DNA from 2 places in the Cellulosimicrobium sp. So1_17 genome. Region 1 is predicted to be linked to the other one. Evidence: riboswitches for the same ligand, from Rfam matches in the RefSeq annotation. Region 1 holds a riboswitch; the other holds the start of a gene.
What was found. A riboswitch is a leader RNA that binds a small molecule or an ion and turns the genes downstream of it on or off. The one in region 1 is predicted to bind S-adenosylmethionine.
Positions count from the first base shown of each region.

Region 2: it holds a riboswitch for S-adenosylmethionine, as region 1 does, so the genes downstream of both, ACZCLJ_RS14175 (methylenetetrahydrofolate reductase) here and ACZCLJ_RS10160 (NADPH-dependent FMN reductase) in region 1, are expected to answer to the same signal.

Region 1 is NZ_CM143702.1:2,303,457-2,308,503, forward strand. Features, by position in the region: gene ACZCLJ_RS10150 (copper homeostasis protein CutC) at 1-315, opposite strand, end outside; gene gdhA (NADP-specific glutamate dehydrogenase) at 403-1,740, opposite strand; SAM riboswitch class IV at 1,925-2,027, shown strand; gene ACZCLJ_RS10160 (NADPH-dependent FMN reductase) at 2,085-2,696, shown strand; gene ACZCLJ_RS10165 (flavin reductase family protein) at 2,693-3,286, shown strand; gene ACZCLJ_RS10170 (hypothetical protein) at 3,295-3,705, opposite strand; gene ACZCLJ_RS10175 (aldo/keto reductase) at 3,833-4,855, opposite strand.
Region 2 is NZ_CM143702.1:3,210,422-3,215,468, forward strand. Features, by position in the region: gene metE (5-methyltetrahydropteroyltriglutamate--homocysteine S-methyltransferase) at 1-1,687, opposite strand, end outside; gene ACZCLJ_RS14175 (methylenetetrahydrofolate reductase) at 1,729-2,790, opposite strand; SAM riboswitch class I at 2,908-3,010, opposite strand; gene ACZCLJ_RS14180 (hypothetical protein) at 3,114-3,812, shown strand; gene ACZCLJ_RS14185 (sodium/solute symporter) at 3,827-5,047, opposite strand, start outside.

The sequences.
Region 1 (5,047 bases):
GGCCGCCCGGACGTCCCGCACCTGCAGGTCGACCTCGTCGGCCGAGTAGACGAACCCGCCCGGCCGGGGCCGTACGAGGACGTGGACCTCGGGCCCGGGTACGCCCGCGGCGCCGCGCGACGCGTCCAGCGCCGCGGCGAGCAGGCCCACGCTCGGCGTGAGACCGCCCGTGGCGCCGAGACCGACGCACAGCTCGACCCGGCGCGCGCCGACCGAGGCCGCGACGCGCACCCCCTGCGGGTCCTGGACCGCGAGCTCGAGCGCGACGTCGCGCCCACCCTGCGTGGTGGCGCCTTCGTACCCGCTGGTCGTCATCCGTGCGCTCCCGTCGGCGTGCGACCGGTCGGCGCGCGCCCCGTGCGCGCACCCGACGTCCGGCCGCCCGCCAGGGTAGACGACGCGTCAGATGACCCCGAGCGCGATCATGGCGTCGGCGACCTTGGTGAACCCGGCGACGTTGGCGCCGAGCACGTAGTTCCCCGGTGCGCCGTACTCGTCGGCCGTCTCGACGCAGCGGTCGTGGATCCCCGCCATCGTCTGGGCGAGACGCTCCTCGGTGTGCTCGAAGGACCACGCGTCGCGGGACGCGTTCTGCTGCATCTCGAGCGCCGACGTCGCGACCCCGCCCGCGTTCGCGGCCTTGCCGGGCGCGAACAGCACGCCCGCGTCCTGCAGGAGCGCGACGGCCTGGGGCGTCGTCGGCATGTTGGCGCCCTCGGCGACGGCGACGACGCCGTGCGCGACGAGCTGCTTCGCGGCCCGCTCGTCGAGCTCGTTCTGCGTGGCGCACGGCAGGGCGACGTCCGTCGGGACGTCCCAGATCGAGCCGTCCGTGACCAGGTGGGCACCCGGCCGGCGGGCGACGTAGTCCGCGACGCGCCCCCGCTCCACCTCCTTCACGTGCCGGAGCAGCGCGAGGTCGACGCCGAGCTCGTCCACGACGTAGCCGGAGGAGTCCGAGAATGCGACGACGTGGCCCCCGAGCTGCTGCGCCTTCTCGATCGCATAGGTCGCGACGTTCCCCGAGCCGGACACCGTGACACGGCGCCCGTCCAGGTCGCGCCCGGTCGTGGCGAGCATGCGCTCGGCGAACAGGACCGTGCCGTAGCCGGTCGCCTCGGTGCGCACGAGCGACCCGCCCCAGCTGATGCCCTTGCCCGTGAGCACGCCGGACTCATACCGGTTGGTGATCCGCTTGTACTGGCCGAAGAGGTAGCCGATCTCCCGGCCGCCGACGCCGGTGTCGCCCGCGGGGACGTCGGTGTTCTCGCCGATGTGCCGGTAGAGCTCCGTCATGAAGGACTGGCAGAACCGCATGACCTCGCCCTCGGAGCGGCCGCGCGGGTCGAAGTCGGACCCGCCCTTCCCGCCGCCGATGGGCATCCCGGTGAGCGAGTTCTTGAAGACCTGCTCGAACCCGAGGAACTTCACGATGCCGAGGTACACCGAGGGGTGGAAGCGCAGCCCGCCCTTGTACGGGCCGAGCGCGGAGTTGAACTCGACCCGGAAGCCGCGGTTGATCTGCACGCGCCCCGCGTCGTCGACCCACGGCACGCGGAAGATGATCTGCCGCTCCGGCTCGCAGACTCGCTCGAGCACCGCGGCCTCGACGTAGCGCGGGTGCTTGTGCAGCACGGGTCCCAGCGAGTCGAAGACCTCGCGCACGGCCTGGTGGAACTCGGCCTCGCCGGGGTTGCGGCGCAGGACGTCGTCGAAGACGGACTGCAGTCGGCTGTCCATGGGTGCTCCTCGTCGGACGGGTGACGGAACCCTCGACGGTACGCCTGTACCAGTTGAACTCCGCCCCTCGTCCGCTCCGCGAAACGCCGCTCACCTGCGTTCCCCACGTCACGTCCGTCCACCGACTGAGAAACCCGACTGATCCGGTGCACTTTTCGTCGCCGGGTTGCTATACCCGTCACCAGGTCAAGAGCACCAGCGCCAAGCCCCGGCTCGCTGGTCGGCAACCCCCACGTCACGGCGGGGTGCTCCGGGAGATGACCAGGCCGCACGGGCACCCGCCGCACGCCGGCAGGACCCGCCCACGGCAAGCGTGATCGACGAGAACTGCGAGGAAGACACCCATGCCGAACCATCTCTCCCCCTCGGACCCGGCCACTGTGGTGGTCGTGTCCGGCAACCCGCGCGCGGGCTCCCGGACGCTCTCCGCGGCCGAGGCGCTCGCCCGCCGGGTCGCGGCCCACCTGGCCCCTGAGGTGCCTCCCCACGTCACGACGATCGACCTCGCGACGCTCGGGGGCGAGCTGCTCGCCCCCGAGCACCCCGCGGCCGACGCCGCGCGCGAGCGGCTCGCCGCCGCGACGGTCGCCGTCGTGGCGACGCCCGTCTACAAGGCGTCCTACACCGGCCTGCTCAAGGCGTTCCTCGACCTCTACGGACCGGACGGTCTCGCGGGGGTCGTCGCGGTCCCGCTCGTCGTGTCGGGGAACCCGGCGCACGCGCTCGTCGGCGAGGTGCACCTGCGCCCCGTGCTCGTCGAGCTCGGCGCCGTCGTCCCGACCCGCTCGTTCACCGTGACCGAGCCGCAGCTCGCGGACCTCGAACCGGTGGTCGAGGCCTGGATCGGCCGCGAGGGCGACGCGCTGCGTCGCGCCGTGACGCCGCTCCACCTCCCGTCGGACGGGCCCGACCGTGAGCCTGCGGTCGTCGACGCGTTCGCGGGGGTGGCCCGATGACCGCCGAGCCGGAGGCCCGCGACGCCGACCTGTCCCACCTGGAGGCGCTCCTGGCCGAGCAGGACGAGCCGCAGGTCACGCCCGACGAGTACAAGTCCGTGTTCCGCGGCCACCCCGCGGGTGTCGCCGTGATCGCGCTCGAGCACGACGGGCGCCCCGTCGGCTTCACCGCGACGTCGGTCATCTCCGTGTCCGCCGCACCCCCGCTGCTCGCGTTCTCGCTCGCCTCGACGTCCTCGTCGTGGCCCGCGATCTCCGCGGCGCGCACGCTCACGGTGAGCTTCCTCGCCCACCATCAGGACGACGTGTCCGCGCGGTTCGCGACGAGCGGGATCGACCGGTTCGCCGACGGCGGCTGGTCCCGCCTCGAGTCGGGCGAGCCCGTCATCGACGGTGCGCTGTCGTGGGTCCGCGGTCGCGTCGTCCAGCGCACGCCCGTGGGCGACTCCTACCTCGTCTCGCTGCGCGCGCTCGCGTCGAGCGCGGGGCCCGGCGGCGGCGACCGGCGACCCGGAGAGAGCGGTGCGCCGTCACCGCTCGTCTACCACGACCGCACCTACCACCGGATCGGCGACCACTCGGTGCTGTGACCGGGTGGTCACCAGCTCCAGCCGCGCGCGCTGAGCTCGAGCTCCTCGCGGAACCGCTCCTCGTCCCCCGCGCGGAAGCCGACCTGCAGAGGCATGTCCTCGACGGGAAGGCCGGTGAGCCGGCACGCCTCGCGCAGGAGCGCGTCGTACGCGCCCTGCACGGCCAGGTAGTGGTGCGCGCGGGCGTAGACCTCGGGGTCCGCCTCGATGCGGCGCAGCTCAGCCGCCAGCTCGCTGAGCCGGACCTGGAGGCCCAGGGTCACGAGGGGGTCGGGCGCGGCGACCCCACGCCGACCATGACGCCGGGGTGGCCGTGGGCGGACCGGGAGCGGACGGGGGCGGAGCGCGCGGAGCAGCACCCAGCACACGGCGGCGAGCGTGCACGCCGTCGCGCACCAGAGCATGACCTGCCACGTCATCGGAGCGGACCTCGTGAGCCCGTCCCGCGGGCTCCCCGCGGGACCTCGTAGGGACGTCCTCAGTCTACGGCGAGGTCGCCCGCGGGAGCCATGCGTAGGCGGCCGTCCTGCGTCGGCCAGCCCGCGGTCAGCCGGCGAGCAGGTCGGCCTGCGGGTGCCGGACGCCCTGCACGTCGCCGCGCGGGATGCTGGCGCCGATCGCCGCGACGTCGTCGGCCGTGAGCCCGACGGACGCCGCCGCGACGTTCTGCTCCAGGTAGGCGAGCCGCTTCGTCCCGGGGATCGGGACGATGTCGTCGCCCTGCGCGAGGAGCCACGCCAGGGCGAGCTGCGCCGTCGTGACGCCACGCTCGGCCGCGAGGCCCTCGAGCGTGCGCACGAGGCCACGGTTGTGCTCGAACGCCTCGCCCGCGTAGCGCGCGTGCGCGCGGCGCACGTCGTCCTCGGCGAAGGCGTCCGGCGCGTCGACCGTGCCCGTGAGGATGCCGCGGCCGAGCGGGGAGAAGGGCACGAACCCGATGCCGAGCTCGCGCAGCGTCGGGAGCACCTCGTCCTCCGGGTCCCGCGTCCACAGGGAGTACTCGCTCTGGACGGCGGTGACGGGATGCACCGCGTGGGCGCGGCGCACGGTGGCCGCGGACGGCTCCGAGAGGCCGATCGCCCGGACCTTGCCCGCCTCGACGAGCTCGGCGAGCGCCCCGACCGTCTCCTCGATCGGCACCTGCGGGTCGATGCGGTGCAGGTAGTACAGGTCGAGACGGTCGGTCCCGAGCCGCGAGAGGCTGCGGTCGATCGCGGCCCGCACGTACTCGGGCCTGCCGTCGACGCGACGGCCGTCGGGGTGCCCGCCCGCAGGCGGCAGGCCGAACTTGGACGCGAGGACGATCTCGTCCCGGTGGGCGCCGAGGACCCGGCCGATCAGCTCCTCGTTGCGGCCGTGCCCGTAGACGTCCGCCGTGTCGACGAGCGTCACCCCGAGCTCGAGGGCGCGGCGCAGGACGGCCTCCGCCTCGACCGCGTCGGCCGGTCCGTACGCGTCGGTCACGGACATGCCGCCGAAGCCGAGCGCCGAGACGGTGAGCGCGGCGTGGCCGCTGCCGAGGGTGCGGGAAGCGAGGACGGAGGGTGCTGGTGCGTGGTCGTCGGTCATGACGACAGCGGACCACCCGGCATCGCCCGGCGCAAGCGTCCGGGCGAGGCTCTCACCTGTCGGGAGGACGTGAACGGGACGCGGTCAGGTACGGCTGTCCTTGCTGGCGGGACCGCCCCGTGGGTCCTAAACTGGAATCGTTCCAGAAAAGATCGACGAGGTGCCGACCTGCACGACGGGCGGCACCGAGAG
Region 2 (5,047 bases), 910 kb from region 1:
CGAGCTCCTCCTGCAGCCCGACGACGCGCGCGATCTCGTCACGCATGGCCGACGTGTAGTCGGCGTCCGACAGCTCGCCCTTCGTCCACAGCGCGCGGGCACGGCGGATCTCCGGGGTCTGCGGGAACGACCCGATGGTCGTGGTGGGCAGGGGCGGCAGGTCGAGGCGCTCCTGCTGCGCGGCCGCCCGCTCCGCGTACGGTCCGCGCGCGAAGTCCCCGTCGGTCAGCGCGGCGGCACGCTCGCGGACGGCGGGGACGACGACGCCGCTCGCCCCGGCCCGCGACGCGACGGCTGCGCTCGACGCGGCGAGGGCGTCGGCCACCGCCTCTCGTCCGTCCGTGAGCGCGCGGGCGAGCGTTGCGACCTCGCCGACCTTCTGGTCGGCGAACGCGAGCCAGTCGCGCAGGCGCGGGTCGAGCGTCGTCCCGGTGGCGGCACCCGGCTCGGCGAACGTCTCGTCCTCGACGTCGTGCGGCACGTGCAGGAGCGACGTCGACGTCCCGACCGCGAGAGCGCCCGCGCCGAGATGACCCGCGGCGTCGAGCAGACCCAGCTTCGCCGCGAGGTCCGCCCGCCAGATGTTGTGCCCGTCGACGGCACCCGCGACGAGCGTCTTCGTCGAGAGCCCGGGGATCGTCCCGTCCGGGGCGGATCCCACCGGGACCGCACCCTTGACGAGGTCGACGGCGATCGCGTCGACGTCGGTCCCGGCGAGGAGGGCGAGACCGTCGCGGGCCGTGCCGTGGGATCCCGACGCCGCGGCCTGCAGCCCGCCGAACGGTGCCGCGACGAGGATCGCGGGCCGCGAGCTGCTCGCCGAACCCGGGGTTGTGGCGCCCTCAGCGGCCTGATCGCCGTGCAGACCGGGGTTCGGCACCGTGCCGGGAGGCGTCACGACCGTGAGGTCCGACGCGAGGGCGCGGTACGCGGACTCCACGGCCGCCGCCAGCTCGGCGAACGACACGTCGACGTTGTCCGTCACGAGGATCGGCTCGTCGAGCTGGACCCACGGCGCGCCCGCCGCAGCGAGCGCGCGCAGCAGGTCGGCGTAGGCGGCGACGACGTCGTCCAGGCGGTCGAGCGGCGAGTACCCGGCGGGGGCGTCGTCGGCGGCCTTCGACAGCGCGAGGAACGTCACGGGCCCGACGACGACCGGCCGGGTCACGACCCCGGCCTCCTTGGCCTCGACGAACTGGCGCACGACGTGGTCGTCGACGAACCGGATCGGGGTGTCCGGACCGATCTCGGGCACGAGGTAGTGGTAGTTCGTGTCGAACCACTTGGTCATCTCGAGGGGTGCCCGCGAGTCCTGGCCGCCGGTGCCGCGAGCGACCGCGAAGTACCCCGCGAGGTCGAGCCGGCCCTCGGCGTCGGTGAGCCCGGCGAACCGGGACGGCACGGCGCCGAGCGTCGCGACGACGTCGAGCACCTGGTCGTAGAAGGAGAACGAGCCGGGGACGGACGCGTCGTCGGCGCCGAGGCCGAGGTCGACGAGACGCCGCACGGTCGCGAGCCGCAGCTCGCGCGCCGTGGCCTCGAGCTCGTCCGCGCTCGTGCGCCCGGCCCAGAACGCCTCGACGGCCTTCTTGAGCTCGCGGCGGCGCCCGATGCGCGGGTAGCCGAGGACGGTACCGGCGGGGAAGTCGACCGGAAGGTGGGTAGGGGAGGGTACGGAAGTGGCCATGTCGATACCTCTAGCTGGTCCGGGAGGACCGGTCAGACGGGCTAGCCGTGCGTGGCGGCGCTCGTCGTGGGCAGGGAGGTGCCGGAGACCCACGGCCCGCTGGCCAGGTCCGGGACGCCCGGGAGGTCGACGACGGCCGAGCCGTCGTCGCCGTCGCTCCCGTGCGTCCCGCCGCCGAGGTGGACACCCTCGAGCAGGTCAAGTGCGGCGTGGTGCTTGTTGAACGTGTACACGTGCAGGCCCGGCGCACCGGCGTCGAGGACGCGCTGCGCGAGGTCGACCGAGTACGCGATCCCGTAGGCGTGCTGCGCCTCCGGGTCGGGGAGGGCGTCGAGCGCGTCCAGCAGGTGCTGGGGAGCGGGGACGCCCGTGAGCTCCTCGACGCGACGGAGCCTGCGCGGCTCCGTCGTGGGCAGCAGCCCGGCGAGGATGGGGATCGTCACGCCGGCCGCGCGGGCCTCCGCGACGAAGTCGGTGTACGACGACGCGTCGTAGAACAGCTGGGTGATCGCGAAGCTCGCGCCCGCCTGCTGCTTCTGCACGAGGCGCTGCACCTCCTGCGTGCGCGTGGTGCCGGCGGCGCGGTTCCCGTCCACGAACGTCGCGACGGCGATCGTCAGCGGTCGGGCCGCGCCGCGCAGCGCGAGCGACGGGTTCGCCGCGCAGCGGGAGGCCTCGACCTCGCGCAGGAGCGCGACGAGCTCGATGCTCGACCCCACGCCGTCGGGCGAGGGACGCCAGTCCGGCTGGTCCTTGGGCGGGTCGCCGCGCAGCGCGAGGAAGCTGCGGACGCCCGCGTCGAGGAAGTCGGTGATGACGTCCTGCACGTGCTCGCGCGACGCACCCACGCACGTGAGGTGCGCGATCGCGTGCACGGGCGTGCCCTGGAGGAGCCGGCCGATGACGTCGAGCGACGTCTGCCGGTCGTTGCCCGCCGCGCCGTACGTCACGGACAGGAAGTCCGGCTGCGTCGCGACGAGCCGGCGCGCGGTCTCCCAGAACTTCGGCGCGGCGTCCGGGCGCCGGGGCGGCATGAGCTCGAACGAGATCGTGGGGCTCGCCGCCTCGGCGTGGGCGCGCCGGACGGCGTCGGCGACGCTCACGGCGCGACCTCGCGCGGGGGCTGCGCGGCCGGGCGCGCCGACGTGCGGACGGGAGCGCTCGCCGTCGGGCACGGAAGGCCCGGACGGTGCGCGAAGGATGCCTCGTTGACCATAGTCACTCCATCGACCCTGGCGTTAGCACCTTTGTCCTCGGGAGGCTTCCGTCGGCGGGTTGCTGCGGTGTCGTCGAGCCAGGACTCTCGACCGCTCTGGATGGTTCACCCGATCCTAAGCGCTATCCGCCATGCGGTCGAGGGCGCTCGTCAGGTGAGACGCGCCGTCGGCTAGCGTGAGCCCGTCGCGACACCTGCCCACGGAGGACCATGAAGACGACCGCAGCGCTGTTCTCCCGGCAGGAACGGCTCACCAGGGCGCTGGCGAAGGAGCTCGCTGCCCCCCAGGCTCCAGGGTGGGAGAGCATCTCCTTCTGGGCCAACGTCGTGGACGACCGGGTGCAGTCGTCGGTCTCTCTCCTGCGCGAAGGGACGCCAGACGCGGTCGGACCCCCGACGCCCAGGTTCTGGGAGCTGCTCGACACGTTGCGCGCCGTCATGGCCCGCCGCGGCCGGGGCACGTGGTTCGGGATGTCTCTCAGCGTCCCGGCCAAGGGCCGCGCGACGGCGACCTTCGACGGCGACCGCGAGCCGCTGATCGTGCCCCCGCCCTCCTACGAGAACTTCGGAAGGGACGAGGCGCGGTTCCCGCGCGACGTCGAGCACCGTCCCGCGTGGTTGCGCGAGCGGCTCTCCTGGGCGGCGTTGACGCCGGCGCAGCTCGAGCGCGCCGAGCTGGGGCGCTCGCACATGGAGGTGCCGATCTACGGCGGTACGCGGCAGCTGTTCCCCGTGTCCGTCGTGCCTGACGACGTCGTCGTGGTCACCGACTCGTGGACCGGGGCCCGGGCGTTCGTCGCCGCGGACGGGACGGTCCGCGTCGTCGAGGGCGAGCAGAGGACGCGCCCGAGCCCCGGGCCGCAGCCTCCCGCGCCGCCCCGTGGAAGCTGGCCCGGCGACGCGACGTGAGCCGACCGGCCGCCTCAGGAAGCGCGCGCGGTGGACGCCCCCGGACGGCGCGGTCGTTCCGGGACGTGCAGCCGGCGCAGGATCCGGTCGGCCCGCAGCGGGGGACCGCGGCGGTCGAGCCGCGACACGACGACGACCGTCGCCGTCGCGAGCGGGATCGTCCACGCCGCAGGCTGGGCGAGGAGCGCCCGCACCCACCCCGGCACGTCGCCGTCCGCGCCCGACGGCGACACCCCGTAGCCGGTGACGACCGCCGAGGACGCGAGCAGCGCCGTCGCGCACAGGACCGCACCCACGACCATCCCCGCGACCGCGCCGCGCGCCGTGAGGCCTCGCCACCACACGCCGAGCAGGATCACGGGGGACAGCGCCGACGCGGCGAACACGAACACGGTCCCGACGCTCGTGACGAGGCCCTGGGGGATGGTGAGCAGCGCGACGGCGAGCGGGACGACCGTGCACGCGACCGCGGACCAGCGGAACGAGCGCACGGTGCCGCCGAACAGGTCCTGGCTGACGACCCCCGCGAGCGCCACGACGAGCCCGGACGACGTCCCGAGGAACGCCGCGAACGCGCCCGCGACGACGAGCGCCGCGAGCAGCTCGCCGCCGACTCCCGGCACGAGGCGCGTCGGCAGGGTGAGCACCACGGTGTCGGCGAGACCGGGTTCGGCGAGGTCCGGTGCGACGACCCGGGCGACGAGTCCCAAGGTGCTCGACACCATGTAGAACACGCTGATCATGACGATGACGACGACGGTCGTGCGCCGCGCGGACCCGCCGTCGGGGCTCGTGTAGAAGCGGACGAGCACGTGGGGGAGGCCGATCGTGCCGAGCAGCAGGGCGAGGAGGAGCGACGTCGTCGCGTAGACGTCGGAACCGGCCGGGCCCTGCGCGTGGGGGAACACGACGGCGGGGTCGTGCGCGGGCGCGTCGGCGAGCGGGCCGGCGTCGGCGCCGAGCGCGAGGAGCAGGAACACGACGGGCACGGCGAGGGCCGTGAGCTTGACCCAGTACTGGAACGCCTGGACGTACGTGATGGACCGCATGCCGCCCGCCGCGACGACGGCGCACACGACGACCGCGACGCCCACCGACCCGACCCACGGCGGGACGGGGGCGACGGCGGCGATGACGAGAGCCGCGCCGTGGAGCTGCGGCACGACGTACAGCCACCCGATGACGAGCACGAGGACGCTCGTGACGCGCCGCGCGGTCACGGAGTCGAGCCGGGC